3 regions of the Streptomyces sp. NPDC057002 genome follow, and region 3 is predicted to be linked to each of the others. Evidence: riboswitches for the same ligand, from Rfam matches in the RefSeq annotation. Region 3 holds a riboswitch; each other region holds the start of a gene.
The links. A riboswitch is a leader RNA that binds a small molecule or an ion and turns the genes downstream of it on or off. The one in region 3 is predicted to bind cyclic di-AMP.
Positions count from the first base shown of each region.

Region 1: linked by a shared signal. The riboswitch ahead of ACFT32_RS38695 (M23 family metallopeptidase) and the one ahead of ACFT32_RS16430 (NlpC/P60 family protein) in region 3 are both predicted to bind cyclic di-AMP.
Region 2: linked by a shared signal. The riboswitch ahead of ACFT32_RS08525 (C40 family peptidase) and the one ahead of ACFT32_RS16430 (NlpC/P60 family protein) in region 3 are both predicted to bind cyclic di-AMP.

Region 1 is NZ_JBHURZ010000010.1:234,099-243,907, forward strand. Features, by position in the region: gene ACFT32_RS38660 (VOC family protein) at 1-645, shown strand, start outside; gene ACFT32_RS38665 (thymidine kinase) at 661-1,311, opposite strand; gene ACFT32_RS38670 (alkaline phosphatase family protein) at 1,356-2,552, opposite strand; gene ACFT32_RS38675 (DUF5998 family protein) at 2,552-3,139, opposite strand; gene ACFT32_RS38680 (GNAT family N-acetyltransferase) at 3,191-6,013, opposite strand; gene ACFT32_RS38685 (HPr family phosphocarrier protein) at 6,193-6,474, shown strand; gene ACFT32_RS38690 (GntR family transcriptional regulator) at 6,622-7,317, opposite strand; gene ACFT32_RS38695 (M23 family metallopeptidase) at 7,513-8,298, opposite strand; cyclic di-AMP (ydaO/yuaA leader) riboswitch at 8,311-8,475, opposite strand; gene ACFT32_RS38700 (M16 family metallopeptidase) at 8,679-9,809, opposite strand, start outside.
Region 2 is NZ_JBHURZ010000002.1:89,218-99,026, forward strand. Features, by position in the region: gene bla (class A beta-lactamase) at 1-828, opposite strand, end outside; gene bioD (dethiobiotin synthase) at 911-1,636, opposite strand; gene ACFT32_RS08490 (adenosylmethionine--8-amino-7-oxononanoate transaminase) at 1,638-2,933, opposite strand; gene bioB (biotin synthase BioB) at 2,926-4,098, opposite strand; gene ACFT32_RS08500 (8-amino-7-oxononanoate synthase) at 4,249-5,376, shown strand; gene ACFT32_RS08505 (DUF397 domain-containing protein) at 5,473-5,703, opposite strand; gene ACFT32_RS08510 (helix-turn-helix domain-containing protein) at 5,713-6,573, opposite strand; gene ACFT32_RS08515 (ATP-binding protein) at 6,787-7,245, shown strand; gene ACFT32_RS08520 (hypothetical protein) at 7,328-7,513, opposite strand; gene ACFT32_RS08525 (C40 family peptidase) at 7,873-8,346, opposite strand; cyclic di-AMP (ydaO/yuaA leader) riboswitch at 8,350-8,562, opposite strand; gene ACFT32_RS08530 (hypothetical protein) at 8,908-9,216, opposite strand; gene ACFT32_RS08535 (ATP-dependent Clp protease proteolytic subunit) at 9,224-9,809, opposite strand, start outside.
Region 3 is NZ_JBHURZ010000003.1:420,506-430,314, forward strand. Features, by position in the region: gene ACFT32_RS16410 (LuxR C-terminal-related transcriptional regulator) at 1-64, shown strand, start outside; gene ACFT32_RS16415 (NlpC/P60 family protein) at 87-1,154, opposite strand; gene ACFT32_RS16420 (hypothetical protein) at 1,576-1,929, shown strand; gene ACFT32_RS16425 (hypothetical protein) at 1,907-2,923, opposite strand; gene ACFT32_RS16430 (NlpC/P60 family protein) at 3,000-4,172, opposite strand; cyclic di-AMP (ydaO/yuaA leader) riboswitch at 4,181-4,339, opposite strand; gene pcrA (DNA helicase PcrA) at 4,644-7,121, shown strand; gene ACFT32_RS16440 (M23 family metallopeptidase) at 7,202-8,869, opposite strand; gene ACFT32_RS16445 (esterase/lipase family protein) at 8,967-9,809, opposite strand, start outside.

The DNA of each region.
Region 1 (9,809 bases), on a different contig from region 3:
CAACTCGGCCCGTATGTACGTGCGCTGCTCGACGGACGCGAGGTGGCGGGCCTCGGCCAGCTGCCACCCGACCGTCAGCTGCCCATCGCGTGGACGCCCTACTTCGCCTCCCGGAACGCGGACTTGACGGCCGAGACGGTGCGCAGCCGCGGCGGCACGATCGGCGTCGGCCCGCTCGACGCCTCCGACGCCGGCCGCCTCGCGATCGGCTCCGACCCCTCGGGCGCGGTCTTCGGCATCTGGCAGGCCGCCGCGCATCTCGGCACTGCCGTCTCGGGCGTCCCCGGCACGCCCGCCTGGAACGAGCTGCTGACCTTCGAGTCGGCGAGCGTCGCCAAGTTCTACCAGACGGTGTTCGGCTACGAGGAGGAGCCGGTGGTGTCCGCCGACTTCGACTACGTGACCCTGCTCAGCGACGGCGAGCCAGTCGCCGGCATCCACGGCCTGGGTCAGTCCCTGCCGCGTGACCGGGGTCCGCACTGGGTGACGTATTTCCAGGCAGCCGACCTCGACGACACCCTGGACCATCTCGTCCACCTGGGCGGGCACGTCCTCAGGCCGGCCCACGACACCGCGCACGGCCGGGTGGCGACCGTGACGGATCCGGAGGGGGCGCGGTTCGCTCTGCTGCAGCGGGAACGCTGACGTGCTGCCGGGCGGTCAGGCGGTCGACATCGGCAGCACGTCCGGTGACAGGGCGGCCGCGTGGGCCGTCGCCGCGGTCATCCGGCGGCGGTGGTGGCGGCGGCACAGGACCTCGTACCCGACCTCGTCGCCGGAGTGGGTGACGTCGCCGACGACCACCTGGGCGCCCTCGACGACCATGGCGCCGCCTATGGTCCGGGCGTTGTGCGTGGCACGGGCGCCGCACCAGCACAGGGCCTCGACCTGGAGCACCTCGACCCGGTCGGCCAGTTCGACCAGCCGCTGGGAGCCGGGGAACAGCTTGGAGCGGAAGTCCGTCGTGATGCCGAAGGCGTAGACGTCCAGGCCCAGGTCGTCGACCACGCGCGCGAGTTGGTCTATCTGCTCCGGCGCGAGGAACTGCGCCTCGTCGGCGATCACGTAGTCCGCGCGGCCGCCCTGCGAGAGGTGGTCGACGAGGTAGGCGTAGAGGTCCTGCCCGTCCTCGACCTCCACCGCGTCCGTGACGAGACCGAGGCGCGAGGACAGCTTGCCCTCGCCGGCGCGGTCGTCGCGCGAGAAGATCATGCCCGCCAGGCCGCGCGCCGAGCGGTTGTGCTCGATCTGGAGAGCCAGCGTCGACTTCCCGCAGTCCATCGTTCCGGAGAAGAACACCAGCTCGGGCATGGGAAGGTGAGCACCTTTCGGTGAAGCGGGGATGTGGCGGGACGTCAGGAGCGTACTTCGAGCAGGGGGACCAGCTGCTCGGCAGGGGTCATCGAACCGTGGTTGCCGACCATCGCCGACTCGTTGGGCTCCCGCCGGGAGGCGATGATCAGGACATCGTCCCTGGCGGCGGCGACCACGTCGCCGATACGGCCGTACACCCGCTCGTCGATCCGCGGGCCGAACCAGCCCGCCGCGATGGCCTCGTCGCGTGAGGCGACCCAGAACTGCTCGCCGAGCACCTCGCGCCAGCAGGTCAGGACGTCGTTCGCGGCACCGGGTACCGCGTAGACGTGCCGGGCGCGGCCCTCGCCGCCGAGCAGGGCGACTCCGGCGCTCAGCTCCCAGTCCTCGTCGAAGTCGATGCGGTGCTGCTCGTCGAACGGCACGTCGATCATGCCGTGGTCGGCGGTGACGTAGAGGGCGCTGCGGGGCGGCAGTTGCTCGGCGAGGCGCTGGACCAGGCGGTCGGCGTACATGAGCTGGCCGCGCCAGGTGTCGGAGTCGACGCCGTAGCGGTGGCCTGCGCCGTCGACCTCGGCGAAGTACGTGTACACCAGGGAGCGGTCGCCCGCGGCCAGTTGCTCGGCCGCCAGGTCGACGCGGTCCTCGCCGGGCAGCCGCCCGAGGAACGTTCCGCCGCTGAGCGCGACCTTGGTCAGCGGGGTGTTCTCGAAGGTCGGGGACGACACCTGCGCGGCGTGCACACCCGCCTGGTGCGCCAGCTGGAACACCGTCGGGTACGGCTGCCACGGGCCGGGCGGGGCCCACGGCTGCCAGCGCAGCTGGTTCATCAGCTCGCCTGTGTCCGGGTTGCGCACGGTGTAGCCGGGCAGGCCGTGCGCGCCGGGCGGCAGGCCGGTGCCGACGGAGGCGAGGGAGGTCGCGGTGGTCGCCGGGTAGCCGGCGGTGAGCGGGCGCCCGGTGCCGCCGCGCGAGGTCGCGAGCAGGGACGCCATGAACGGGGCGTCCTCGGGGTGCGCCCTCAGCTGTTCCCAGCCGAGGCCGTCGATCAGGAACACGCAGTTCCGGTCGGCGGGGGTCAGCTCGGAGATCGCGGCGCTCATTCCCGGCACGCCCATGCCGGCGGCCAGGGTGGGCAGCAGGTCGGCGAGGGAGCCGCTGCCGTACTCGGGGACCGGTGCGGAAGCGACGGTGAGCGGTTCGGGATAGTGGTCCCAGGCCGTCGTGGGCTGTGCCATCAGCGGGTGGCGTCCGCGGTCGCCTCGGAGAGGGCCTGCGCGAAGGCGAGTGCCTGGCGCACGGTCTCCGGTCCGTCCCCGGCCTCGCTGACGCGCAGGCTGAGGTCGTCCGCCGTCGAGTTGCCGGTGTAGCCGTGGTCCGCCTCGCAGTTGGGGTCGCCGCAGGCGGCCGGTTCCAGATCGATGCGGGAGACGGCGCCCCAGCCGATGGTGAGGACGACCTCGCGGGGCAGGGTGCCCGGTTTGTACGACTCCGGGTTGGCGACGACCCGGCTGACCACGATCGACGAGATGCGGCCGATCTTCACGGACTCCGTCGACGTCGTGGCGTACGGCGTCGGGGAGGTGCCGTCGGCGGCCTGCTCGTCGGTGTGGCTGACGATGAAGCGGTTGTCGGTGAGGACGAGCACCGTCACGTGCCGCCGCACCTCGTTCTGGTCGAACGTCGTTTCCTGGTGGACCAGGTACGACCGCATGGGCTCGCCGCCCACGGCGGCCTCCACCGCCTCGGCCACGAGGGCCGGGTAGTAGCCGCTGCGCTCGATCGCCGCCCGCAGCCCCTGGGTCGTCGTACTGGTCTTGGCCATGACGCCCATCCTACGGGGGCCCACTGACTGCGAGGCACAGCTCGCCCCCCGTCAGTATGCGGGGAGGGTCCGGGGGCCGAGGTCGTCGCGGGCGGGCGGTGTCGCCAGGCGGACGGAGGCGCCCAGGACGCTCAGGCCGTGCGAGGCGACGACGACCGGCTCCAGGGTGACCGCGACGACCTCGGGGTGGTCGTCCACCAGCCGGGACACGCGCAGCAGCAGCTCCTCAAGGGCGCGGGTGTCGGCCGGTGCGGAGCCTCGCCAGCCGAACAGCAGAGGAGCGGTGCGGATCGACCGCACCAGCGAGCCCGCCTCCCGGTCGGTGACCGGGATCAGCCGGTGCGCGGTGTCCCCGAGCAGCTGTGAGGCGGCTCCGGCGAGCCCGAAGGAGAGCACCGCTCCGGCCGCGGGATCGATGACGGCCCGTACGACGACGTCCACTCCGCGTGGCGCCATCCGCTGCACCACGGGGCGCAGCTCGTCCGGTGCGCCGAACAGCTCGGTCAACTCGGTGTACGAGCGCCGTAGTTGCTCCTCGTCCGCGAGGTCGAGGCGGACGCCGCCCAGGTCGGCGCGGTGCCGCAGGTGCGGGGCGGTGGCCTTGAGGGCCACGGGGTAGCCGAGGGTGCGGGCGGCCTCGGCGGCGGCGTCGGGGGTCGGGGCGGGCAGGGCGCGGTGGACGTGGATGCCGTAGTGGCCGAGCAGGTCGCAGGTCTCTTCCGTGCCGAGCGTGAGTCCCTGCCCACGCGCGAGCAGCCCGTCGATCAGCGCGGCGGCGCCCCTCTGGTCGATGTCGTCGTACTCGGGCACCTTGCCGGGGTCGGCGGCGTCGCGCCGCCACTGCGCGTACGTGACGGCCTGGGCGAGGGCGCGGACGGCGCGCTCGGCGGCGGGGTAGGCGGGGATGAGGTGGGCGCCTTCGGGGGCCTCGACGGCAGGAGGTCGTTCTTCGGTGAGAGACGGACGCGGGGTGGTTTGCGGCGGAATGCCTGATTCTGCCTGTGGTGCCGTGCTCGCCGCCGCCGACAGGGCCTCGGCCAGGCCGCCGAGCTCCACGTGCACGACCAGGACGGGCTTGGCCGGGGCGGCGGCCGATGCCGACCTCAGGGCTTCGGCGAGGGCCGCGTCCGCGACCGAGACCTCCCCGACCGCCGGTATGGCCGTGACGACGACCGCGTCGCACCGGTCGTCGGCCAGTGCGCGCGAGAGGGCCGCGTGGAAGTCCGCCGCGGACGCCGCCGTGGTCAGGTCCTGCGGGGGGTGCGGCCGCAGGCCCTCGGCGAGGCACGCGTCGTAGGTGAGCAGGCCGAGCGATTCGGAGTTGCCGAGGATCGCCACCCGGGGCCCGGCGGGCAGGGGCTGGCGGGCGAGGAGAAGGCCCGCGTCCACCAGGTCGGTGATGGTGTCGACGCGGATGACACCGGCCTGCCGCAGCAGGGCTGAGACGGTCTCGTGCGGCAGCCGGGTCGCCCGGACGGCGTGCCCCTGGGGAGCGGCCGCGTGCCGCGCACCCTGGACCACGACCAGCGGTTTCGCCGCTGCCGTCCGGCGGGCGAGGCGGGTGAACTTGCGGGGGTTGCCGATGGACTCCAGGTACATGAGGACGACGTCGGTGTCGGGGTCCTCGTACCAGTACTGGAGTACGTCGTTGCCGGAGACGTCGGCCCGGTTGCCGGAGGAGACGAAGGTGGAGACGCCGGTCACGCCCGTGACGCCGCCGCCGCGGCGGTGCAGCCGGGAGAGCAGGGCGATGCCGATGGCGCCGGACTGGGCGAACAGGCCGATCCGGCCCGGACGGGGCGTCTCGGGGGCGAGGGAGGCGTTGAGCCGTACCCGCGGGGAGGTGTTGATGATGCCGAAGGCGTTCGGCCCGATGATCCGCATGCCGTACGTGCGCGCCTGGCGCACGAGTGCGCGCTGGCTCTCGCGCCCCTCGAGGCCGCTCTCGGCGTACCCGGCGGAGACCACGACGAGCCCCTGTACGCCGTGCTCGCCGCACTCGGTGACGACCTCGGGGACGTACTCGGCCGGTACGGCGACGACCGCGACGTCGACCGGGCCGTCGATGTCGCGCACCGAGCGGTGGGCGGGCACCCCGTCGAGCTCCTTCTGCCCTTCGGGGAGGGCCTTGTTCACGGCGTACAGGCGGCCGGTGAACCCGGCGTCGCGGATGTTGCCGAGGACGCTGCGGCCCACGCCGCCCGGTGTGCGCCCGGCGCCGATGACGGCGACCGAGCCGGGCGCGAGCAGCCGCTGGACGGACCGGGCCTCGGCGCGGTGTTCGCGCGCGTACTGCACGGCGAGGGAGCGGTCGGTGGGTTCGAGGTCGAACTCCAGACGGACCACACCGTCCTCGAAGCTGCGCTTCTGGGTGTAGCCGGCGTCCGTGAACACCTTGATCATCTTGTTGTTGGCGGGCAGCACCTCGGCGGCGAAGCGGCGGATGCCGCGCTCCCGGGCGACGGCGCCGATGTGCTCCAGCAGGGCGGAGGCGACGCCGCGGCCCTGGTGGGCGTCCTGGACCAGGAAGGCGACCTCGGCCTCGTCGGCCGGTGCCGACGCGGGCGTTCCGTCGGCGCCGATCCGGTCGTAGCGTACGGTGGCGATGAACTCGCCGCCGACCGTGGCCGCGAGTCCCACCCGGTCCACAAAGTCGTGGTGCGTGAAGCGGTGGACGTCCTTGGCGGACAGGCGAGGGTACGGCGCGAAGAAGCGGTAGTACTTCGACTCGTCGGAGACCTGCTCGTAGAAGCTGACCAGGCGATCGGCGTCATCAACGGTGATGGGCCGGATGCGCGCGGTACCACCGTCGCGCAGCACCACGTCGGCTTCCCAGTGGGCGGGATACTCGTGCCGGTCCGGCGAGGTCTGCATGGGCCCCAGAGTACGGCTAGCGCCTGACAACGGGCGCGAGGCAATCTGTGGAGGGCGTCAGTCGGGTCGAGGCCGCGATCCGACGTCACCCCGGGGCGGGTCATCAGGACCGCTCGGGCACAGCTTCACGTTATGGGAAACTGGTCTAGACAACCCTGAACACCGAAGGGCAGCAACACATGGCTGAGCGCCGCGTCAACGTCGGCTGGGCCGAGGGCCTCCACGCCCGCCCCGCTTCCATCTTCGTCCGAGCCGCCACGGCCGCAGGCGTCCCGGTGACGATCGCCAAGGCTGACGGCAACCCCGTCAACGCGGCGTCCATGCTGGCCGTCCTCGGCCTGGGCGCCCAGGGCGGCGAGGAGATCGTCCTCGCCTCCGACGCCGAGGGCGCGGACGCCGCCCTGGACCGGCTGGCCAAGCTGGTCTCCGAGGGCCTGGAGGAACTGCCCGAGACTGTCTGAGTAATTCCCCGCGTCTGACCAGGCGCACCCTGAAGGGCTCGTCCGAATTCCTCGGGCGAGCCCTTCGCCTTTTCCGTGCATTTCCTGTCGGCGGGCAGCAGAAATAATCCCCCGCGAATTTCCCACTCTTTGTATACGGCTCTCGTGTTAATGCCGCAGGCTTGCCGTGTTTACGGCATGTTGCGAGTTCCTCACACGCTCGGCGCGCTCCCCGGCGGAGCCGAAACGCAGCCGGTGCGCGGCCGTCGCGCGCTCGGTGTGCAGCGCCGTGACCGCCCGCGCGCGCTCGCTGTCCCCGCGCGCCACCGCGTCCACGATCGCGCCGTGCTCGGCCCAGGACTCCACGGGTCCGGCCGGTGGATCCACCGCGTACATCCAGGCGATCTTGTGCCGGAGCTGGGTGAGCATCGAGGTCAGCGCGGGGCTGCCGGAGGCCTGGGCGAGCGTCTCGTGGAACCAGCCGCCCAGCGAGCGCAGGTCGTCGCTGTTGCCCCGGCGGGCGCGCTCCTGGCCGAGCCTGACCAGGCCGCGCAGGACCTTCAGATGGGCCTCGGTGCGGCGCTGGGCGGCGCGGGCGGCACCCAGCGGCTCCAGCAGCATGCGCATCTCCAGCAGGTCGGCGGCCTCCTGTTCGGTGGGTTCGGCGACGCACGCGCCCGCGTGCCGCCGGGTGACCACGAAGCCCTCGGCCTCCAGAGTGCGCAGGGCCTCCCGGACGGGGACGCGCGAGACGCCGTAGCGGCGCGCGAGAAGTTCCTCGGTGAGCCGGCTGCCGCGCTCGTAGACACCCGCGACGATGTCGTCCCGGATGGCCGTGCACACCGAGTGCGCGGGAATACGCATGACCGACCTCCGCTTAATCCCCGTGAAACGTCGACTGGTGACGTGTGTTCCGTGACTCTATTGCAATGAGCCGGAATTTCCGACGGCGGGCAGGAATCCAGGGATATTTTTTGGACAGTCGGCCGTGGCGAACGCCGAAAGCCCCGGCTCGGGGAGCCGGGGCTTTCGGGAAGCGGAGCAGTCGCCGTCGGACGTTCAGACGTCCACGCCGTGCGAGCGGAGGTAGGCGACGGGGTCGATGTCGGAGCCGTACTCGGGGCTGGTGCGGGCCTCGAAGTGCAGATGCGGGCCGGTGACGTTGCCGGTCGCGCCGGACAGGCCGATCTGCTGGCCGGGGGTGACCTTCTGGCCCACCGAGACACTGCTGGACGACAGGTGGCCGTACTGGGTGTACGTCCCGTCGTTCATCTTGATCACGACCTGGTTGCCGTAGGAACCGCCCCAGCCGGCCTCGACGACCTCGCCCATGCCGACCGAGTGGACGGCCGTGCCACTGGAGGCGTGGAAGTCGACACCGGTGTGACTGCCGGAGGACCAGACGGCGCCGCCGGTCTTGTAGCCGGTGGAGACGTACGAGCCGGAGATCGGGGAGACGAAGGTGTTGAGGCGCTTGCGCTCGGCCTCGCGGGCGGCACGCTCCTTGGCCTCGCGGGCCTCCTCAGCGCGCTCCTTGGCCTCCTTGGCCGCCTCGGCGGCGCGCTTGCGGGCGGCCTCCTCGGCCTTCTTCTTGGCGGCGGCCTCTTCGGCCGCCTGCTTCTGGGCGACGGCCTGGGCGTCGATCTTCTGGGCCACGGTGTCGCCCATGGTCACGACCGGAGTGAGGCCCGTCTGCTCGACAGCGGGCTCCGCGGCGAAGGCCGGGGCGGCCACGGTGCCGACGACGCCGGTGGTGGCGAGGGCGGCGACGCCCGCCGCGCGGGCCGTGCGACGCTGGATCCGGCTGGGACGACGGTGCTTCCCGGTGGCGCGTGTGAACGCCATGTAGTGGCTGATCCTTTCCTTCCCTCTCGCCTACCGGGTTAGCTGACGGGTTCGGAGCAGGAAGGTCTCCTACGGACCCCCTCGCGACTCGCGCGGGCGTCCGATTCACCCCAGGGACTGCGGTGGGTCCCCGGCTCCCCTGGCTCGCGCCGTACGGGGACTCGGCGATGACTGTCCGGTGCCGCGGGTGCGGCGCACTGCCTGACGAACAGCCCGGACGACGCTAAGCGGCGCCACTTTCAATTCCCAAACGGATCCCGGCTTTTGTAGCGCATCCCACAGGCCAGACGGGCAACTCCTATCCCAATTCGGGCATAAAGGAGCCCTGGTGCCTTAGAAGACAACCAGGGCCCCTGCGCGCGCGTGCCGCTCGCGTCCCGCTACTCGGCGGCGACCACGGCGACTTCGCCGATACCGAGGGCCTCGACCGGGCCCTTGATCTGCGCCGCGTCGCCGACGAGGACGGTCACCAGACGGTCCCCCGGGAAGGCGCTGACGGCCGCCGCGGTGGCCTCCACGGTGCCGGTCGCGGCGAGCTGCCGGTACAGCGCGGCCTGGTAGTCGTCGGGCAGGTGCTGCTCGACCTGGTCCGCCAGCGTGCTCGCGACGGCCGCCGCCGTCTCGTACTTCAGCGGTGCCACGCCGACCAGGTTCTGCACGGCGACGTCCCGCTCGGCGTCGGTGAGCCCCTCGGCGGCGAGGGTGCGCAGCACCGTCCAGAGGTCCTCGAGGGCGGGGCCGGTGTTGGGCGTGTCCACGGAACCGCTGATGGCGAGCATCGCGGCACCGGTCCCGTCCGGGGCGGACCTGAGGACCTGGGCGAACGCCCGTACGCCGTAGGTGTAGCCCTTCTCCTCCCGCAGGACGCGGTCCAGGCGGGAGGTGAGGGTGCCACCGAGGCAGTACGTTCCGAGCACCTGGGCGGGCCAGACGCGGTCGTGCCGGTCCGAGCCGATCCGGCCGATCAGCAACTGCGTCTGGACGGCGCCCGGGCGGTCCACGATGACGACCCGGCCCGTGTCGTCGGCGGTCACCGGCGGCACCGGACGCGGCTCGGCCGAGGAGCCGGTCCAGGCGCCCAGCGTGTCGCCGAGCAGCGCGTCGAGGTCGATGCCGGTGAGGTCGCCGACGACCACGGCGGTGGCCGTCGCCGGACGGACGTGCTTCTCGTAGTAGGCGCGTACGGCCGCGGAGTCGATCGCGGCGACCGTCTCCTCGCTGCCCTGCCGGGGCCGCGACATGCGCGCGCCCGCCGGGAACAGCTCCTTGGAGAGCTCCTTGGCGGCACGGCGGGCGGGGTTGGCCAGCTCGTGCGGGATCTCGTCGAGGCGGTTGTCGACCAGCCGCTCGACCTCGCTGTCCGCGAACGCGGGCGCCCTGAGGGCGTCGGCGATCAGGTTGAGCCCCTTGGCGAGCCGGGAGGCCGGCACCTCCAGGCTCAGCCGGACGCCCGGATGGTCGGCGTGCGCGTCGAGGGTGGCGCCGGCGCGCTCCAGCTCGGCGGCGAACTC
Region 2 (9,809 bases), on a different contig from region 3:
CGGCTGGGTGGTCAGGACGGACATCACGATCGGCGGACCGTCCGGCGGCCAGGTGATGCCCACGTCGTTGTTGCCGCCGTACCGTCCTCCGCCGGTCTTGTCGGCGACCAGCCAGTCGGCGGGCAGCGCCTTGCGGAACTTCTCCGTGCTGGTGGTGTTGCGCAGCAGCCAGTCCGTGAGCCGCGCGCGGTCCCGGGGCTCCAGCGCGTCGCCGAGCACCAGACGGGCGTAGGTCAGGCCGACGGCGCGCGGGGAGGTCGTGTCGGTCACGCGCCACGGTTCCGCGGAGTTGAGCTCGGGCTCCCACCGGTCGAGCCGGGTGACCCCGTCACCGACCGAGCGGCAGAAGCGCGTGACGGCGGTCGGTCCGCCCAGCTCCACGAGCAGCAGATTGCCCGCGGTGTTGTCGCTGAAGCGGATGGTGGCGTCGCAGAGTTCGGCGACGGTCATACCGGTCGCGACGTTCTTCTCGGTGACGGGGGAGTACCCCGACTTCTTCACGTAGTCCTGGGTGTAGTGGACGCGCTTGGCCAGGAACTCGCCGTCGCGGTCGAGGTCCCGCAGGACAGCCGCCGCGGCCAGCGTCTTGAACACCGAGGCCATCGGGAAGCGTTCGTCCGCCCGGTAGGCCACGGTCCGGCCCGTGCGCAGATTGCGGGCGTAGACGCCCAGCCGTGCGGTGTGCTTCTGTTCGAGCTCCCTCAGCCGTGCGGTGACGCCACCGGTACCGGGTAACGCGTGGGCCGTGCCGCCGCCGAGCGAGAGAGCGGCGGCCGCGCCCACGACGAGGGCCGTACGGCGGGACGGGCGTGAGTGTGTCGCGTGCAAGGCGTTCCCTCCAGAGGTGATCACGTACGTAGTTCAACACGCGATCACGTCCGCCTCGGTTTCACCGCGCGCCCGCCGGGACTCAGGACACCGGGGGCGCCTCCCGCACCCGGAACGCCTCCGCGTCCCATGTACCGTCCAGACGAGGCGCCAGCCAGTGCGGCGCGGCCGATCGGAAGGCGGCGGGGGAGAGGGCCCCGGCCCCGGCGGGAACGGAGCCCAGCAACGGCGCTCCGGCAACGTCCGGCAGGTCCGCGAGATTGCAGCGCGCGGCGAGATCCGGAGCCGCGGGCCAGCTCCCGATCACGATGCCGGCCAGGTCGAGCCCACGGGAGCGGAGTTCACGCGCTGTCAGCTCCGTCGTGTTCAATGTGCCGAGCCCCGCCGGCGCCACGACCAGCACCGGCGCCGACAGCAGCCGGGCCGCGTCCGCCAGCGTGCCGCCGGCCGCGTCGAACCGTACGAGCAGTCCGCCGGCCCCCTCGACCAGCACCAGGTCGTGCTCGGTGGCCAGCTTGGCGGCGGCTTCCGCGACCTCCCGCGGATGCACCGGGGTACGACCGGCCCGGCGGGCGGCCGTGGCGGGCGCCAACGGCTCGGGGTACCGGGCGAGTTCGGCCGTCGTCACGGCGCCCGCGAGCCGCGCGACCTCGGCGGCGTCCCCCGGCTCGTCCGGCCGTACACCCGTCTGCGCGGCCTTCAGCACGGCCACGGACCGGCCGGCCGCTCTCGCCGCCGCGGCGACGGCGGCGGTCACGACCGTCTTGCCGACCTCCGTGCCCGTGCCCGTGATCATCAGTACCGACATGTCATCCCTCCCGCGCCGCCGCGCACACCGCCCGCGCGATCCGCGCCACATCCGCGTCGCCCGTGATGTACGGCGGCATCGTGTAGATCAGATCGCGGAAGGGCCGCAGCCACACGCCCTCGCGTACGGCCGCCTCGGTGGCCGCGTTCATGTCCACGGCGTGGTCCAGCTGCACGACCCCGATGGCGCCGAGGACCCGCACATCCGTCACACCGGGCAGCTCCGAGGCCCCCGAGAGCCCGTCCCGCAGCCCCGCCTCGATCCGCTTGACCTCCGCGAGCCAGTCCTGGCCGAGCAGCAGCTCGATCGAGGCACAGGCCACGGACGCCGCCAGCGGATTGCCCATGAAGGTCGGGCCGTGCGCGAGCACCGGCACTTCGCCCCGCGAGATGCCGTCGGCCACCCGCGCGGTGCACAGCGTCGCCGCCATGGTCAGATAGCCGCCGGTCAGCGCCTTGCCCACGCACATCACATCCGGCGTCATGGCCGCGTGCTCCGCAGCGAACAGCGCGCCCGTACGGCCGAACCCGGTCGCGATCTCGTCGAACACCAGCAGCACGTCGTGCGCGTCGCACACCTCCCGCAGCACCCGCAGATAGGCGGGTGAGTGGAAGCGCATCCCGCCCGCGCCCTGCACCACCGGCTCGACGATCACCGCGGCCAGCTCGTCGGCGTGCCGCTCGACCATGCCGCGCAGGTGCTCGGCGTACGCCTCGTCGTACTCGGCGGGCGGCGCGTCCGCGAACACCTGACGCTGGAGCACCCCGGTCCACAGGTCGTGCATCCCGCCCTCGGGATCGCACACCGACATCGGCTGCCAGGTGTCCCCGTGGTAGCCGCCGCGCCAGGTCAGCAGCCGCCGCTTGCCGGGACGGCCCAGCGAACGCCAGTACTGCAGGCACATCTTGACCGCGACCTCGACCGACACGGACCCCGAGTCGGCGAGGAAGACATGCTCCAGACCCTCGGGAGACATGTCGACAAGAAGCTTCGCCAGTCGTACGGCGGGCTCGTGGGTGAGCCCGCCGAACATCACATGGCTCATCCGCTCCAGCTGCCCGCGCGCCGCCTCGTTGAGCACCGGGTGGTTGTAGCCGTGGATCGCGGACCACCAGGAGGACATGCCGTCGACCAGCTCTCCCGAGCCGTCGGCGAGCCGCATCCGCACCCCGCTCGCCGACTCCACGACGAGCGGTTCCTGCCGTCCGGGCATCGGGCCGTACGGATGCCACACATGCCGCCGGTCGAGCTCCAGCAGCTCGGGCACCGTCAGCTCGGGCGGGGTCCGTTCAGGCATTGGGCGCGAGGTCCGTTCCGGCGCCCCTGCGGCGGACGGCGACCAGGTCGGTCCGGGCATCGGCGGCCGTACGGGGCTCGGAGGCCTCCGGGGCGGCGTCGGAGCCGCAGCCTCCACCACCCTCGGAACCGCAGACCCCGCCGCCGTCGTGGCAGCCGCCGGACCGGTGTTCGGGCAGCGTCACCTGGTCGGTGCCCTCCACCTCGAACCCGGCGTCCGCGATCATCTCGAGGTCGGCCTTGCCCGCTTGGCCCTCGGTGGTCAGGTAGTCGCCGAGGAAGATCGAATTGGCCAGGTTCAGGGCGAGCGGCTGCATCGAGCGCAGATGGACCTCCCGGCCGCCCGCGATGCGCACCTCGACGTCCGGGCACACGAAGCGCACCATCGCGAGGATCCTGAGGCAGCGCTGCGGGGTGAGGTTCCACTCCTTCGCCAGCGGGGTGCCCTCGACCGGGATCAGGAAGTTGACCGGAACCGAGTCCGGGTCCAGCTCGCGCAGCGAGTAGACGACGTCCACCAGGTCCTCGTCCGACTCGCCCATGCCCGCGATCAGCCCGGAGCAGGCGGAGAGGCCTGCCGCGTGGGCCTTCTCGACCGTGTCCACACGGTCGGCGTACGTGTGCGTGGTCGTGATCTCCCCGTACGTCGCCTCGGACGTGTTGAGGTTGTGGTTGTAGGCGTCGGCGCCCGCCTCGCGCAGCCGCTCGGCCTGCCCGTCGGAGAGCAGTCCGAGGCAGGCGCACACCTCGACGCCCTCGTTGCTCTCCTTGATCGCCTTGATCGTGTCGGAGACCCGGTCCACGTCCCGGTCGGTCGGACCGCGCCCGCTGGCCACCAGGCACACGCGCTTGGCGCCCCCGGCCACGCCGGCCGCCGCCGCGTCGGAGGCCTGGTCGGGTTTGAGCCAGGTGTACTTCAGGATCCCGGCCTGGGAGCCGAGCCGCTGCGAACAGTAGGAGCAGTCCTCGGGGCAGAGGCCGGACTTCAGGTTGACGAGATAGTTGAGTTTCACCCGTCGGCCGAACCAGTGCCGGCGCACCTTCCCGGCCGCGGCCACCACATCCAGCAGGTCGTCGTCGGATGTCGCGAGGACGGCGAGTGCCTCTTCGCGGGTCGGCAGCTCGCGCCGAAGCCCCTTGTCCACCAGCGTGTTCAGCAGGTCCATGAGAGCCGATCCTGTCCTACGGACCCGCTCCGGGCCAAGGAGAGTTCGCACAACAGAGTCGCTTCGAGGTGTGGGTATTGCCACATACTGACCTGCTGGTGGTCCCGCTAGTGTCTGTGCACTGCCTACAAAATTCCCGGAGGACCACCCATGGCGTTCGGCTGGATCGACGAGCAGGCGCGAGTGCGCCGCCGCGCCGGACTCGTACGGACTCTGCGCCCCCGTCCGGCCGCCTCACCGCTTCTCGATCTGGCGAGCAACGACTACCTGGGACTGGCCCGGCACCCCGAGGTCACCGAGGGCGCGGCACGTGCCGCGCGGGTCTGGGGCGGCGGTTCGACCGGCTCCCGCCTCGTCACCGGGAGTACCGAACTGCACGCGGAACTGGAAGCGGAACTGGCCGGATTCTGCGGTGCCGAGGCGGCCCTCGTCTTCTCCTCCGGCTATGCGGCCAACCTCGCGGCGGTCACCGCGCTGGCCCCGCACGGCTCACTGATCGTCTCCGACGCGGGCAACCACGCCTCGCTCATCGACGGCTGCCGGCTGGCCCGCGGTACGACCCAGGTGGTGGCGCACGCCGAGCCGGACGCCGTGCGCAAGGCGCTCTCGGCACACGAGGGCGCGGCGATCACGGTGTCCGACACGGTCTTCTCGGTGGACGGCGACGCGGCTCCGCTCGCGGAACTCGCCGCGGCCTGCCGGGAGCACGGCGCCGGGCTGGTGGTCGACGACGCCCACGGCCTGGGCGTCCTCGGCGACGGCGGCCGCGGCGCCCCGCACGCGGCGGGGCTCGCGGGCGCCGACGACGTCGTCGTGACGGTCACGCTGTCCAAGTCGCTCGGCGGCCAGGGCGGAGCCGTCCTCGGCCCCGCCCGGGTCATCGACCACCTGGTCAACGCGGCACGGACGTTCATCTTCGACACGGGGCTCGCCCCCGCGGCGGCGGGGGCGGCCCTGGCGGCCCTGCGGCTGCTGCGCCGCGAACCGGAACGGGCGGCCCGGGCCCGCGCGGTGGCGAGCGAACTGCACGCACGCCTGACCGCCGCGGGTCTGGAAGCGGTACGTCCGGACGCCGCGGTGGTCTCGGTGCGTGCGCCCTCCCCCGAGGACGCCGTGCGCTGGGCGGCCGAGTGCCGCGCGGCGGGCCTGGCCGTGGGCTGCTTCCGTCCTCCTTCCGTGCCCGACGGCATCTCACGACTCAGGCTGACCGCCCGCGCGGACCTGACCGGGGAACAGATCGAACGCGCTGTACGGCTGATCGGCGAGACGCGACCATGAGTCGGCGTGACACGGCCGGGCGTCGCACGATGACGGACTGAACGGTGACGGACTGAACAGTGACGGACTGAACGGTGATGGACCGATCAGAAACGGTCAGATGCGGTCGACCGCGGCCGTGAACTCCGCCCAGCTCCTCTGCGAGAAGAGCAGCGCGGGCCCGGCCGGGTCCTTGGAGTCGCGCACGGCGAACAGTCCGGCCCAGGGTGGGGTGTCCGGACACGCGGTCTCGACGCAGTTGTTCGCGCCGGTGCTGTAGCTGCTGCGCAACCACCGCACACCGTGCAGTTCGGTGCTTGAGGGGACATGACGAGGCAGTGCACGCATGGTGCCTCCTTACGCGCCGGCGGCTGTCCCGGCGATGAAATCCAACGAGTCCTCGGGCGAAAGGGCGTGGATCTGAAGGGCGTTGAAGGCCTCCGTGTAGGCCTGGAGGTCTTCTTTCCGTTCGAGGTAGAGGCTACTCGTCAAGTGGTCGAGAACAACTACGTTCAGATCAGAAGTGCTCGAAAATGAGAAAATAACGAAAGGGCCGGTGACGCCGATGTGCGCACCGGCGGCGAACGGCAGTACCTGGAGCCGCACCTGGGGCAGGCGCGCCGCCTCGACCAGCCGTTCCAGCTGCCGGGCCATGACCCCGGGCCCGCCCACCTCCCGCCGCAGCACGGCCTCGTCCAGGACGGCGCTCAGTTCCAGCGGCGGATCCGCGCGCAGCACGTCCTGCCGGGCCAGTCGCACCTCGACCAGCGTGTCCAGCCGGTCCTCCGGCAGCCCCTCCACCGCGGCCTTCGTCACCGCACGCGCGTACTCGGGCGTCTGGAGCAGCCCCGGGACGACGGTGGTCTCCAGCGTGCGCATCGCGGTGGCCTGGGACTCCAGGCTGATGAAGTCCCGGTAGGTCGGCGGCAGCACCCCGCGGTAGGCGTGCCACCAGTGGTGTCTGCCGCCCCCGTCGTCGGACCCCGCCAGTACCAGGAGCAGCTCGCGAAGTTGGGAGTCCGTCACACCGTAGGCGTCGAGGAGTAACCGCACATCGGCCGGTTTCACCCCGCTCGTGCCCGTCTCGATCCGGCTGACCTTGGACTGGTGCCAGCCCACCAGCCGGGCCGCCTCACCGCTGGTGAGGCCCGCCGAGGTGCGCAGCGCGCGCAGTTCGGCGCCCAGTTTCCGGCGGCGCACCGCGGGACCGTGCTGCATGGGCTTCTCCTTACTCCTTCCGAGCCACCCAAATACGGTCTCGCGTCGTAGAGTTCACCGCTTTGAGCGACAGATATATGCATATCTTGGTGGATCGCCGCCCTTCGCGGGTGTTCTGGTGGCACTCTGGCGGCGAAGCACCAGTCCGGGACCGTACTCGAACCGTCCGCTCCGTGTCGGGCTGCGGTCCCGTGGGAAAGGGACGACGTCGCCATGGCAGACCATTTGGAAACATCCGTCACTCTGCCGAGCGATCCCGCCTCGGTCTCCGCAGCGCGTGCCCACGTCGTGGACACGCTGGCGGAGTGGGGCCTGCCGGCGGGCACGGAAGTGTCCGACACCATCCGGCTCATCATCTCCGAGCTCGCCACCAACGCCGTCCAGCACACCTTCGGGCAGTCGCCCACGTTCACGGTGGACCTCGTGCTCGACCGCGACGAACGGCTGCGCATCGGGGTCACGGACAGTCACCCGCGGCTCCCCAGACGGCTCCCCGCCGCCGTCCAGCAGGACAACGGCCGCGGTCTGGTCATCATCCGCTGGCTGACCGTCGAATGCGGAGGCAGGCTCAGGATCCGCCCCACCCGTGAGGGCGGCAAGACCATCTCCGTCGAACTTCCGTGGACCGTCCCGGCCGAGCCCGTGACGGCGGCGGGACAGCAGGAACCGTAGCCTCAGCGCAGCGTGCCGCCCTCGAGTGCGCGCACTCCCGCCGGCGCGACCGACGTCCGCGCCACCGTCCCCGCAGAGCCTGTCACCGGCGCGGTGCGGGGATCCTGACGGTGCCCTGGGGCGCCGCCTCCCCGACGGCGGGCTCCGGCTCCTCGCGGCCGCCGCTCGTCTCCTCCCGCAGCCCCGCCCGTCGCACCAGCCGGGGGAGCACGCCCCACAGTCCGACGCAGACCAGCAGCACGGAACCGCTGAAAGCGAACACCAGCACGATCAGGCCCGTCGTGGCTGACCCGCAGCTCCTGGAGCAGCTCGACGAAGTCGCGGTCGGCGCGCTGCAGGGACTGTGCTCGGCCATGGCGCGATGAGTAGCCACTTGAGCCCGTGTCACGCTCCCGGCGTGGGGGGGGGGGGGGGGGGGGCCCCCCCCCCCCCCCGGGGGGGGGGGGGGGGGGCCCGCCCCCCCCCCCGCGGGGGGGGAGGGGGGCGGCGGCCCCCCCCACCCCCCCCGAGGGGGGGGGGTGGGGGTGGGCGGGGGCGGTGCGCGGGGGGTCTATCCCGCGGCGGGCCGGGGGCCCGGGGGGGGGGGGGGGGGGGGCGCCGCCCCGCCCCCCCCCCACGCCGGGTGGATCACTTCACGCGCCCGTACCAGACGCTCTTGGTCCAGATCTTCTGCAGCCGCACCACGTCCCCGCTCTTCGGGGCGTGCCAGAGCTTGTTCTTACCCGCGTAGATACCGACGTGGTACACGTTCCGGCCCGAGTGGAAGAACACCAGGTCTCCCGCCTTGCGGTTCTGGGCGGAGATGTGGCGGGTCTTGTTGTACTGCTGGGCGGCCGTGCGCGGCAGCTTCTTGCCGACCTTCTTGAACGAGTACAGCGTGAGGCCCGAGCAGTCGAACCGGTGCGGGCCGGTGGCGCCGTACTTGTAGGGCGATCCCTTCTTCGAGGCCGCTATCTGGAGTGCCTTGGTCGCCGACGTGGCTGCCGATGCCTCGGAGGCGAAGCCGGGGGCCACGATGGAGCCGCCCACGGCGGCGATGGTGAGGGCCGAGGCCGTACCGGCCCGGACCATGAGCGACGGGACACGATTGAGCGCAGTCATGCGCAACCCTTCGTCAGCCGCCTGTGAAGGATGACCTGTCGGATTCGGGCTGGCGAAGTTGCCCGGCCGCTGACGCGGCTTCACCCCAAGGGCTGCTCGGGTCCGGTCATGGCGTGACCGTCCCGGCGACCCGTCGTGCTTGGGTCCTCCACTCCTGCCGATCCACTCCTGTCGACCGGTCATCCAGGCGGCGGCAGGACTCGGCGTCCGCCCGGATCGCCCCGCCGCTGTGGCGGGGGCTTGTCGTCAGTCAGGGATCTTGACTGATGGTTGTCATGAAATCCCAACGGAACCGGGGATTTGTGTTGTTACTCACCACTCACCCGTTCGGGTGGACACGTCTGTGTTCGAGCCGGTGTCCACCACCCCGCGCACCGCCGGACCAGCGACGGAATGTCCTATTCCGCCCCTCCGCCCCTCGCGTCGCGCAACCGTGACGGTCCAAAAATTGGTGTCCCGTCTACTCCGAACAGCGGTACGTCGTTTGGCCCGTTTCGACTCAGGCCCGGACGCCACGTCGACAGAGCGGGCGTCCGGGCCGACGGATCAGCCGGATCAGGGTCAACCGACGGACTCCGGGGGCAGGGTGACGCGGGCGGTGCGGCGCTCGCCGTCCAGCACCCGCAGGGCCCGGGCCAGAGTGTCGGCGTGCAGTTCCGTCTCGCCCCGCTGGTGCATCACGGCCAGCGCGTCACGCAGTGCGGCCGCCTTGCCGACCAGGGCCTGGGCGGCGCGCAGTCCGCGATAGGTGTCGCCGTGCAGCGCCGGATTGATCCGGCCGAGCAGGTCCACGACCTCGAGGTAACGGTCGATCAGCTCCGCCTCCGCGCGGGTCAGGGCGGGCAGTGGAGGCAGTTCGGGCGGCAGCACCGGCGGCTCACCTTCCGGTCGGCGCGGCCATGGTGGCCTTGCGGTTGGGGATGATCCGGTCCACCAGGCCGTACTCCACCGCCTCCTGGGCGGTGAGGATCTTGTCCCGCTCGATGTCCTCGCTCACCTGTTCCCGGGTGCGGCCGGTGTGCCGCGCGAGCATCTCCTCCATGCGGGTCCGGATCCGCATCAGCTCGTCGGCCTGGATCGCCAGATCGCTGGCCTGTCCCTGGACGGGCTCGGGCAGGGCGGGCTGATGGATCACCAGACGCGCGTCCGGCAGCATGGACCGCTTGCCCGGCGTGCCCGCCGCCAGCAGCACCGTGGCGGCCGCCCCGGCCTGGCCCAGACAGACCGTCTCCACGTCACACGTGACGTAGCGCATCGTGTCGTAGAGGGCCGCCATCGCGTGGAACGCGCCGCCGGGGGAGTTGATGTAGAGCTGGATGTCGCGGTCCGGTGCCTGGTGCTCGAGGTACATGAACTGGGCCATCACGTCGTTCGCCGAGATCTCGTCCACCGGCGCCCCGAGGAAGACGATCCGCTCCTCCAGCAGCTTCGAGTACGGGTCCATGGTCCGCTGCCCGGAACTC
Region 3 (9,809 bases):
CAAGCTCCAGCTCTCCAACCGGCATGAGCTGACGCGCTGGGCCACGGCTCGACGGCTGGTGTGACACGCGGCCCGGGCCGGCCCCGTCAGACCACCCGCGTCGCCCCGGCGTACGGCATCTCGTCGAGCGGGGCGACCCGTACCGGGGCCGATGAGTTCGGGGCGTGGATCATCTGCCCGTTCCCCACGTAGATGCCGACGTGACTGATACCGGCGTAGTAGAAGACCAGGTCACCGGGGAGGAGTTCGGAGCGGGAGACGCGGCGGCCGACGGCGATCTGGGAGTACGTCGTGCGGGGCAGCGAGACGCCCGCGGAGCGGTACGCGGCCTGGACGAGGCCCGAGCAGTCGAAGGCGTTCGGGCCGGTCGCGCCCCAGACGTAAGGGCTGCCGAGCTTCTGGTAGGCGTAGGAGACGGCGGCGGCCGCGCGGGCGTTGGGGGCCTGCGCGGCGGCGGAACCGGGGGCCGCCAGGGTGCCCCGGACGCCCGTCGAGGAGCGTGAGGCGCGGTTCGAGCCAGGCCCTACGCCCAGGTCGGCACGTTCCTGCGCGGTGAGCCGGGACAGCAGCTGCCGTGCGGAGCCCAGCTTGCCGGTGATCGTCTTCTTGTGCCGCTTCAGCTCCGTCTGCCGCGACTTCAGGGACGTCAGCTCGATGTGGGCGGCCCCGCGCAGCTGCTCGATCTCCCGGAGCTGCTTGCGGACGCCCGCGACGGCGGACCTCTGCCGGTTGCCGGCCCGCTCCACGAACTCGGCGTTCTCGAGGTACCGGTCGGGGTCGTCGGACAGGGCGAGCCGGAGGGCGGGGTCGATGCCGCCGTCCCGGTACTGCGCGGCGGCGACCGAGCCCAGGGCGTCGCGGGCCGAGTTGAGCCGCTCCTCCTTGCGGGCCGCCTGGTCCTGGAGGTTCTTGAGCCGTTCTCCGGCGGCGTCGGCCTTCTCCTTCGCGCCGTTGTACTTCTCGGTGGCGACCTCCGCCTCCTGGTACAGCTTGTCCACCTCGGCCTTGACCTGGCCGGGGGTGAGCTGCGGTTCGGCGTGTCCGGTTCCGTCCAAGCCCGTCGCGGTCGCCGCGCCGGCGAGCGCGATCGTGGCGGCCGTACGGGCCGTGTTGCCGCTCGCGGTGCGCTGTCGGGGCTTGCGGTGCGCTGCCACCTTGGGAGCCACGTCCTTTCCTGCGACCGCCCGGTGCGTGCGACGGCCGCCGTGGGGAGCGGACGGGCGGCCTGCGCGTCCGGCGGCGGCTCGCACAGGGGAAGCGGGCCGCCGCCGGACTTCTGGCGGTGGTGCCCGACTGCCGCCCCTGGCCCGGGCGGCGGTGGGGAGCCGGTCACCTGGAGGAGGACGTTAAACCTCGCCATGGCGGGCCCGTGGCCGGTGCGCGGAACTGTTCCGAGAGGACCGACGGTGACCGTATGCGACCGCGATCCCGCCTTGGCGCCGTCGCCTTAACTCAGCGTGATGACCGATGCGTCGAATCCTGGGCGAGTGCCGGTGATCGGGTGCTATGGGGCGCATATATGCATCGGTGGGCCGGTGTCGGGCGGATCGGACCCCCTGATTAGGCTCCGGCCTCATGGACGTACTCATCCACCTCTTCGTCGGCCTCCACATCATCGGCATCGCCTCGCTCCTGGGCGGCTTTCTCACCCAGATGAAGGCGATAGGCGAGGGCACCGCCCGCTACACCCCGGCGATGCTGCACGGCGCGCTGACGATGCTGGTCACCGGTGTGATCCTGGTCGGTCTCAACCAGGCCGACGACCAGTCCGTGAACAACATCAAGATCGGCGTGAAGCTGGCCCTGCTGATCGTGATCCTCGGCCTGGTCTACGTGAAACGGGACGACGAGAAGGTGGACAAGGGCCTGTTCGGCCTGGTCGGCCTGCTGACCACGGCGAACGTCTTCATCGCCGTGCTCTGGACCTGACCCGGCGGCCGGGCCGCGCACCGGAGCGGACCGAGGCGGCCGTCCACGCGGCGGCCACGAGCCACGCGGCCACCGCGATCCACAGCAACGCCTCCCCGAAGCCGTCCAGCCAGGAGACGTCGACGGCGACGGCGACGGCCAGTGCCGCCGTCCCCGTCTTGGCCCAGGTGAACACGGTCGCCCAGCGGCGGACGTCATGGCGGGGCCGGGGCCACAGGAACTCGCCGGCGAGCAGGACGGCGTAGCAGACCAGCGCGAGCACGAGCAGCACCACGGTCACGGTGCGCAGGACGTCCCGGTCGTCTTCGTTCCACAGGTACAGACGCGCGCTGTCGGCGCTGATCAGCCGCGCCCCGGCGAGCGCCGAGAGGGCGAGCGCCCCGCCCGCGAGCCAGTGATCGCCGATCCCCTCGGCCACCTGGCGCACATCGAAACGGACCAGGGCGAGGACGTACAGCACCAGCCCCAGCCAGAACAGCACCAGCGCCGCGTGCGCGAGCCAGTCCGCCGACTCGGCCGCGGCCAGCGTGGCGCCGAGCACGGCGAGCCCCTGTGTGGCCATGCAGCGCGCGAACACCGTCCCGGGCCTGCGCCGCTCCCCGCCCTGCGGGACGAGGACGAGCGGCACCGGCCAGAGCAGCACGGCGAGCACCAGCAGCGTCACGGCCAGAGCCTGGGAGCCGGCCGCCGAGAAGGCGGTGCCCAGGACGGCCGTCGCCGCCACGGTGGTGAGGGCGGTCGTCGTCACGCTCTCGAGGACGCCCGGCCTGCGCGTATACGCCCGCCACCTGGTCCCGGCCCGCAGCAGCCGCAGGGTGAAGTCCGCGGCGAACAGCAGCCAGGCCGCGCAGGCCAGGCCGAGGGTGATGCGTGAGAGGACCTCGTACCCCGCCAGCTCCAGACCGACCGACAGGGTGCCGGTCGCCAGCACGGCGGCACTGGCCGCCGGAGCACGCTGCGCCCACCAGGCGACGGAGGGGGAGTGGCCGGGCATGGGGCCGATGCTAGGAGGCCCCGCGCGCGTTACGGGCAGGCCACGCGCGCGGGGTCCCAAAAACCTGCGAGACCCGTCAGGCCGGCCGCACCACGCTGTGGATCGACGACTCGCCGTCGTAGTAGATCGACTCCTCGCGCACATACGTGCCGGGCTTCGGAGCGTGGATCATCATGCCGTTGCCGATGTAGATGCCGACGTGGGTGACATCGTCGTAGAAGAAGACCAGGTCACCGGGCCGGGCGTCGGCCAGGGGGACCGTGGTGCCGGCGTTGACCTGGTCGTACGTCGTGCGCGGCAGGGTCACCCCGGCGGCCTTCCAGGCGGCCTGGGTGAGGCCGGAGCAGTCGTAGGAGCCGGGGCCGGTGGCGCCCCAGACGTACGGCTTGCCGATCTGGGCGCGGGCGAAGGCGAGCGCCTTGTCGGCCTTGGTGGCGTACGAGGAGTCGGGCGCGGTGGACGACGAGGACGAACCCGTCGAGGAGGAGCCGCTGTCCTGCTGCTGGGCGGCCTCCTGTTCCTGTTCCTGCTGCTTCTGCTGCTCGGCCTGCTGCCGGGCCAGCTCGGCGGCCTTGCGGGCGGCCTCCTCCTGCTTCTCCTTCTCGATCGCCGCGAGCCGCGCCTTCTCCTCGGCGGTCAGCTTCGACAGCAGCTCGCGGGCGTCGGCGAGCTTCCGCTGGACGGTCGCCTTGGCCGTCTTCAGGTCGCCCTGCGACTCGGTGAGCGTCTCGAGGCTCTCGGCGGCCTCCTGACGCTTCTCCATCGTCTCTGACTGCTGAGTGATGTAGTCGTCGACCGCCACCTTCTGACGGCCGGTCATCCGGTCCATCAGCTGGGTCTGGTCGAAGTAGTCCTGCGGGGTGTCCGCGAGCAGGAACGTCGCCGTGTCCGGGGTGGAGGCGCCGGTGCGGTACTGGGCGGCGGCGAAGGTGCCCAGCTCCTCCCGCGCCTCGTTCAGCTTCTGGGTGCGCTTCGCGACGTCGTCGAGGAGGGTGTCGACGCGCTTGCGCTGCTTGGCGGTCTTCTCCTTGGCGCCGTTGTACTTCTCGGTCGCGGACCCCGCCTGGCGGTAGAGGTCGTCGACCTTCTTCTCGACTTCCTCCAGGCTGGGCTTGTCGTCGGCCTCGGGGGCGGCGTTGGCCGACTGGGACAGCAGGGCCACGGAGGTGAGGGCCGCCGTCGCGAGGGCGGGGGTCCGTATGCCTGCAACGCGCGAACCCGTAGGACGCGACTTGCGGTGCGACGCCAAGGGAGGCGACTCCTTCCATGCTCCGCCTACCGGGTTAGCTGTCGGGTTCGGGCGGGTGGTTCGGAAGGGTTGCCCTACGGCCGTCTCCGGAAAGGGAGTCGGGCCGATTCACCCCGGGGTCTCGGTTGGGTCCCCGGCTCTGGCGGCCGCTGCGGCACGCCTGACTCGGCGGAGGCCACGCGGCCCGGCGACGTTCGCCGGTGGGGGTCGTGTGACCTCCTCGCACGGTAGCCAACTCGTGTGGCCCTTGTGAAGGTTGATGGGTGATATGCCCGATACATTTCCGTGACCTTACTCATGAGCGTCGCCGAGAGTGATCGATCGAGGGGGGTTGGTCACTGTTCATACGCAATTGTGAAGTCCGTAGCGGCCTGTGATCACGTGCACCTGGAGGGTGACAGGGGGGTCCTTTCGGCGATGTTCTCGGGGCGGCGGCGGGCTGTCAGTGGGGCGCCCTAGACTCGGAGAGCGATGAGCAGCCTCTTTGACGACAGCTTCCTGGCGGACCTCCAGGCCCAGCGGGGCCCCGCGGACGAGCCCCCGCCGCCGCCCGAGGACGATCACGGACCGGAGCCGGTTCCGGACGATCTGTTCGGCGGGAAGTTCGACGTACCGCCGGACCGCGACGCCTACTACCGGGACGGCGCCCCGCGCCCGCCGGTGGACGCCGCCACGCTCCTGGAGGGGCTGAACGACAACCAGCGCGCCGCCGTCACACACTCCGGCTCCCCACTGCTCATCGTGGCCGGCGCCGGCTCCGGCAAGACCCGCGTGCTCACACACCGCATCGCCCACCTGCTCGCCGAGCGGGACGTCCACCCGGGCCAGATCCTCGCCATCACCTTCACCAACAAGGCCGCCGGCGAGATGAAGGAGCGCGTCGAGCAGCTCGTCGGCCCGCGCGCGAACGCCATGTGGGTGATGACGTTCCACAGCGCCTGCGTACGCATCCTGCGCCGGGAGAGCAAGAAGCTCGGCTTCACCTCGAGCTTCTCGATCTACGACGCCGCCGACTCCAAGCGCCTGATGGCCCTGGTCTGCCGCGACCTGGACCTCGACCCCAAGCGCTTCCCGCCGAAGTCCTTCAGCGCCAAGATCAGCAACCTGAAGAACGAGCTGATCGACGAGGAGGACTTCGCCGCCCAGGCCGGCGACGGCTTCGAGAAGACCCTCGCCCAGGCCTACGCGATGTACCAGTCGCGGCTGCGCGAGGCGAACGCCCTCGACTTCGACGACCTGATCATGACGACGGTCAACCTGCTGCGCGCCTTCCCTGACGTCGCCGAGCACTACCGCCGCCGCTTCCGCCACGTCCTCGTGGACGAGTACCAGGACACCAACCACGCCCAGTACGCCCTCGTCCGGGAGCTCGTGGGCACCTCCGAGCACCCCGTCGACGTACCGCCCAGCGCGGACGACCTGCCGCCCGCCGAGCTGTGCGTGGTGGGTGACGCCGACCAGTCGATCTACGCCTTCCGCGGCGCGACGATCCGCAACATCCTCCAGTTCGAGGAGGACTACCCGGACGCGACGACGATCCTGCTGGAGCAGAACTACCGCTCCACCCAGACGATCCTCAGCGCGGCCAACGCGGTCATCGAGCGCAACGAGTCCCGCCGCCCCAAGAACCTGTGGACCAACGCGGGCACCGGCGCGCAGATCACCGGCTACGTCGCCGACACCGAGCACGACGAGGCGCAGTTCGTCGCCGACGAGATAGACCGTCTCACCGACGCCGGCGAGGCGAAGGCCGGCGACGTCGCCGTCTTCTACCGCACCAACGCCCAGTCCCGTGTCTTCGAAGAGATCTTCATCCGCGTCGGCCTGCCCTACAAGGTCGTCGGCGGCGTCCGCTTCTACGAGCGCAAGGAGGTCCGGGACGTCCTGGCCTACCTGCGCGTGCTGGCCAACCCGGAGGACTCGGTGCCGCTGCGCCGGATCCTCAATGTGCCCAAGCGCGGCATCGGCGACCGCGCCGAGGCGATGATCGACGCCCTCTCCCAGCGGGAGAAGATCAGCTTCCCGCAGGCGCTGAAGCGCGTCGACGAGGCGTACGGCATGGCCGCGCGCTCCACCAACGCCGTCAAGCGGTTCAACACGCTGATGGAGGACCTCCGTACGGTCGTCGAGTCCGGCGCCGGGCCCGCCACCGTGCTGGAGGCGATCCTGGAGCGCACCGGATACCTCGCCGAACTGCAGGCCTCCACCGACCCCCAGGACGAGACCCGGATCGAGAACCTCCAAGAACTCGCCGCCGTCGCCATGGAGTTCGAGCAGGAGCGCGGCGAGGACGAGCAGGGCACCCTGGCCGACTTCCTCGAGAAGGTCGCACTGGTCGCCGACTCCGACCAGATCCCCGACGAGGAGGACGGCGACGGCGTCATCACCCTGATGACCCTGCACACCGCCAAGGGCCTGGAGTTCCCGGTCGTCTTCCTGACCGGCATGGAGGACGGCGTCTTCCCCCACATGCGCGCCCTCGGCCAGACCAAGGAACTGGAGGAGGAGCGGCGCCTGGCGTACGTGGGCATCACGCGCGCGCGGGAACGGCTCTATCTGACGCGCTCCACCCTGCGCAGCGCCTGGGGCCAGCCGTCGTACAACCCGCCCTCCCGGTTCCTGGAGGAGATCCCGCCGACCCACCTGGAGTGGAAGCGGACCGGTGCGACCGTGCCCGCGTCCTCCGGGCCGGTCTCCGCGGTGGCGGCCTCGCTGTCGTCGTCCCGTTCGCGTTCGTCGGCGTCGGGCGCCTCCGGTTTCGCCACACGCCGCACCTCCGAGAAGCCGGTGGTGTCGCTTGGGGTCGGGGACCGTGTCACGCACGACCAGTTCGGGCTCGGGACCGTCGTGGCGGTCAAGGGCACGGGCGCGAACGCCGAGGCGACGATCGACTTCGGGGACAAGCCGAAGCGGCTGCTGCTGCGGTACGCGCCGGTGGAGAAGCTGTAGCCCGGTGCGGCGATAGTCCTGTGAGGTGAGCCTCCGCCGGCCGGACCGGCGGGGGCCGGACCGACGGGGCTGCCGGGACGTTACGTCGGGTCGACGCCGTGGCTGCGCAGCCACGGGAGCGGGTCGATCGGCGAGCCGCCGCCCGGACGCACCTCGAAGTGCAGATGAGGGCCGGTCGAGTTGCCGGAGTTGCCCGAGCGCGCGATCGAATCGCCCGCCTTCACGCTCGTACCGGAGGGGACCGTGTAGGTGGAGAGGTGGCAGTACCACGTCTCCGTGCCGTCCTTCGCGGTCAGGATCAGCATGTTGCCGTACGCGCTGTTCCACTGGGTGCGGACGGTGCCGTCGGTCGCCGCCATCACGGTCGTGCCGTACGAGACGGGGAAGTCGATGCCGGTGTGCAGGGACATCCAGTTGATGCCGGACTGGCCGTACTGGGCGCTGAGTCCATGGCGGGCGACCGGCACGGCGAACTTCGGGCGCAGCCGCTCCTTGCGGGCCGCCTCCTCCGCCGCCCGCTTCCGCTCGGCCGCCTGCTGAGCCTTGAGGTCGATACGTTCCTGCGTACGGCTGGCCCGGTCGGCGAAGTCGTCGGCTCCGGCGGAGAGGCTCTGCAGCTGCGTGTCCAGCTTGTTGTTGGCGGCGGCCGGCTGCACCGGCTGCGCGTCCGCCGCGGTCGTCTGCGCCTCCGCGGCGCTGTCCTCGGTGAGGCTGCCGACAGAGGCGGCGGCGATCCCCGCGACACCCATCACACACGCCGAGGGCACCGCGATGGTCAGCAGCGCCGAGCGCTTGGGGGGTGTACGGCGGCGGGAGCGGGACCCGGCGCGCGAGGCCGCCCGTGCGGCGGTGCGCGGGCCGACCTCCTCCTGACCGTCCAGGAGCGGGGTGACGGTGGGCAGTTCGCCGGTGGCGGCCTGCTCAGCGCCGTCCGCGGCGGGGTCGTCGTAGGGGGCCCCGGTGGCTTCGTCGTAGCCGATCTGCTCGAACGTCGCCGTCTCGTGCTGGTGGAAGGCGTCCGCGTGCTGCTCGTACCCGTCGGGGGACGGCGCGGCGGAGCCGTCGGAGTTCCACTGCGTGGCGTCGTAGGTGCCCGTGTCGAAGGCCTGGGTGCCCCATTCCCACTGCTGGGTCTGGTCGGCCGGATTGCCGGACTGGTCGGGCTGGAGCCAGGCGCCGGTGTCCCACTGGCCGGTGGCGTCGGGGGACCCGGCCTGCGGCGGGATGACCGACAGCGGCTGCTGCTGGGCCGCCCAGGAGGTCGTGTCGTAGACACCCGTGTCGTAGGCGGCGTGGTGCTGGGCCGCGTACGCGTCGTAGTGCGGGTTCTCGTGCGTGCCCGTGGGCCAGTGACCGGTGTCGTACGTGCCCGTGTCGGGGCCGCTGCCCGGCATGTCGCCGAAGAGGGGGTCGCTGGCGAAGGTCGCGGTGGTGTGCCCGGTGGCGTCGAAACCGGCGCCGTCCGTACCGGCCGTGTGGGCGCCGGTGGCGTCAAATCCAGTGGCGGCGTAGTCGCCGTACGTGGTGAAGTCGCCGTACTGGGCTTCCTGGGTGCCGTACGACGCGTAATGCGCCGAGGCGGCCTCGGAAGCCGGAGCCGGGGTCATGGTCCCCGACGGGTGACGGTCGTTCACCAACTTCTCTTTCGCCTCGACAACAGGGGCTGCCAGAGCAGTGCGGCGACTGTACCCGGCGGTACGCGGGCACGACAATCTTCGGCAGGTTTCGCGCGCGCATGAAACGGGCATTCGGCCGTGTTTTGGCGGACGGCGGGCGCGGGTTTGGCTTTGTGTTCGAAGTTTGTTCGACGTTTCGACACGAAGCGCGCATCCGTCGAGTCCGGTGTCAGGCCACCGTGAGGCCGCCGGTGTGATGGGCGGACGGTTCACCCGGGTGGGCCGTGTCGAGGACCTGCCGTATTCCGTTGGCGACTGCGGGGTGCACGGGCAGGGCGAGATGGCCGATGCCTGTCACGAGTACGTTCTGCGCCGTCAGATCGGGATGGTCGATGCGGGCCGTCTCCAGCGGGTCCATCACATGGTCCAGGTCGCTCCAGAAGCTGACGAAGTGCGTACGGCAGTCCGGGGCGGGCCGAGTGAGCTCCTCGAGCACCGGTGAGCCGGGGCGCATCTGGCGCACGATGGGGTGCGCGTCCGCGAGGGGCGCGACTCGGGTTCCGGAGTGCGGCGTGCCGAGGGTGACGAGGGTCCGGACGCGGGCATCACCGCCGAGTCGCTGCACGTAGTAACGCGCTATCAGGCCGCCCAGGCTGTGCCCGACGACATCGACCCGCTGGGCCCCCGTGCGCTCGCAGATCTCCTCTATGCGCCGGCCGAGCAGCTCGGCCGCGGCGCGTATGTCGCAGGTCAGCGGCGAGTAGTTGAGGGACTCGATCTGCTGCCTGCCGTGCTGGGCGAGGCTGCGCCGCAGCAGGACGAAGACCGAGCGGTTGTCGATGAAGCCGTGCAGCAGGACGACCGGGGGCTTGGCCTCCGTGGGCAGTTGGGCGGCACCGTCCACCGGGGGCAGTGCCCGGGCGGGGGCCCGCCGCTCCTGGGTGATGCCGGAGGGGTAGAGGAGGAGATGCCCGGCCAGGATCGCGATCTCCAGGGCGGTGGCCTTCAGAAGTGCCAGGGAGAGTCCCGTCAGCCGGCTCGGCAGCAGGCGCTGGCAGAACGGAAGAAAGGG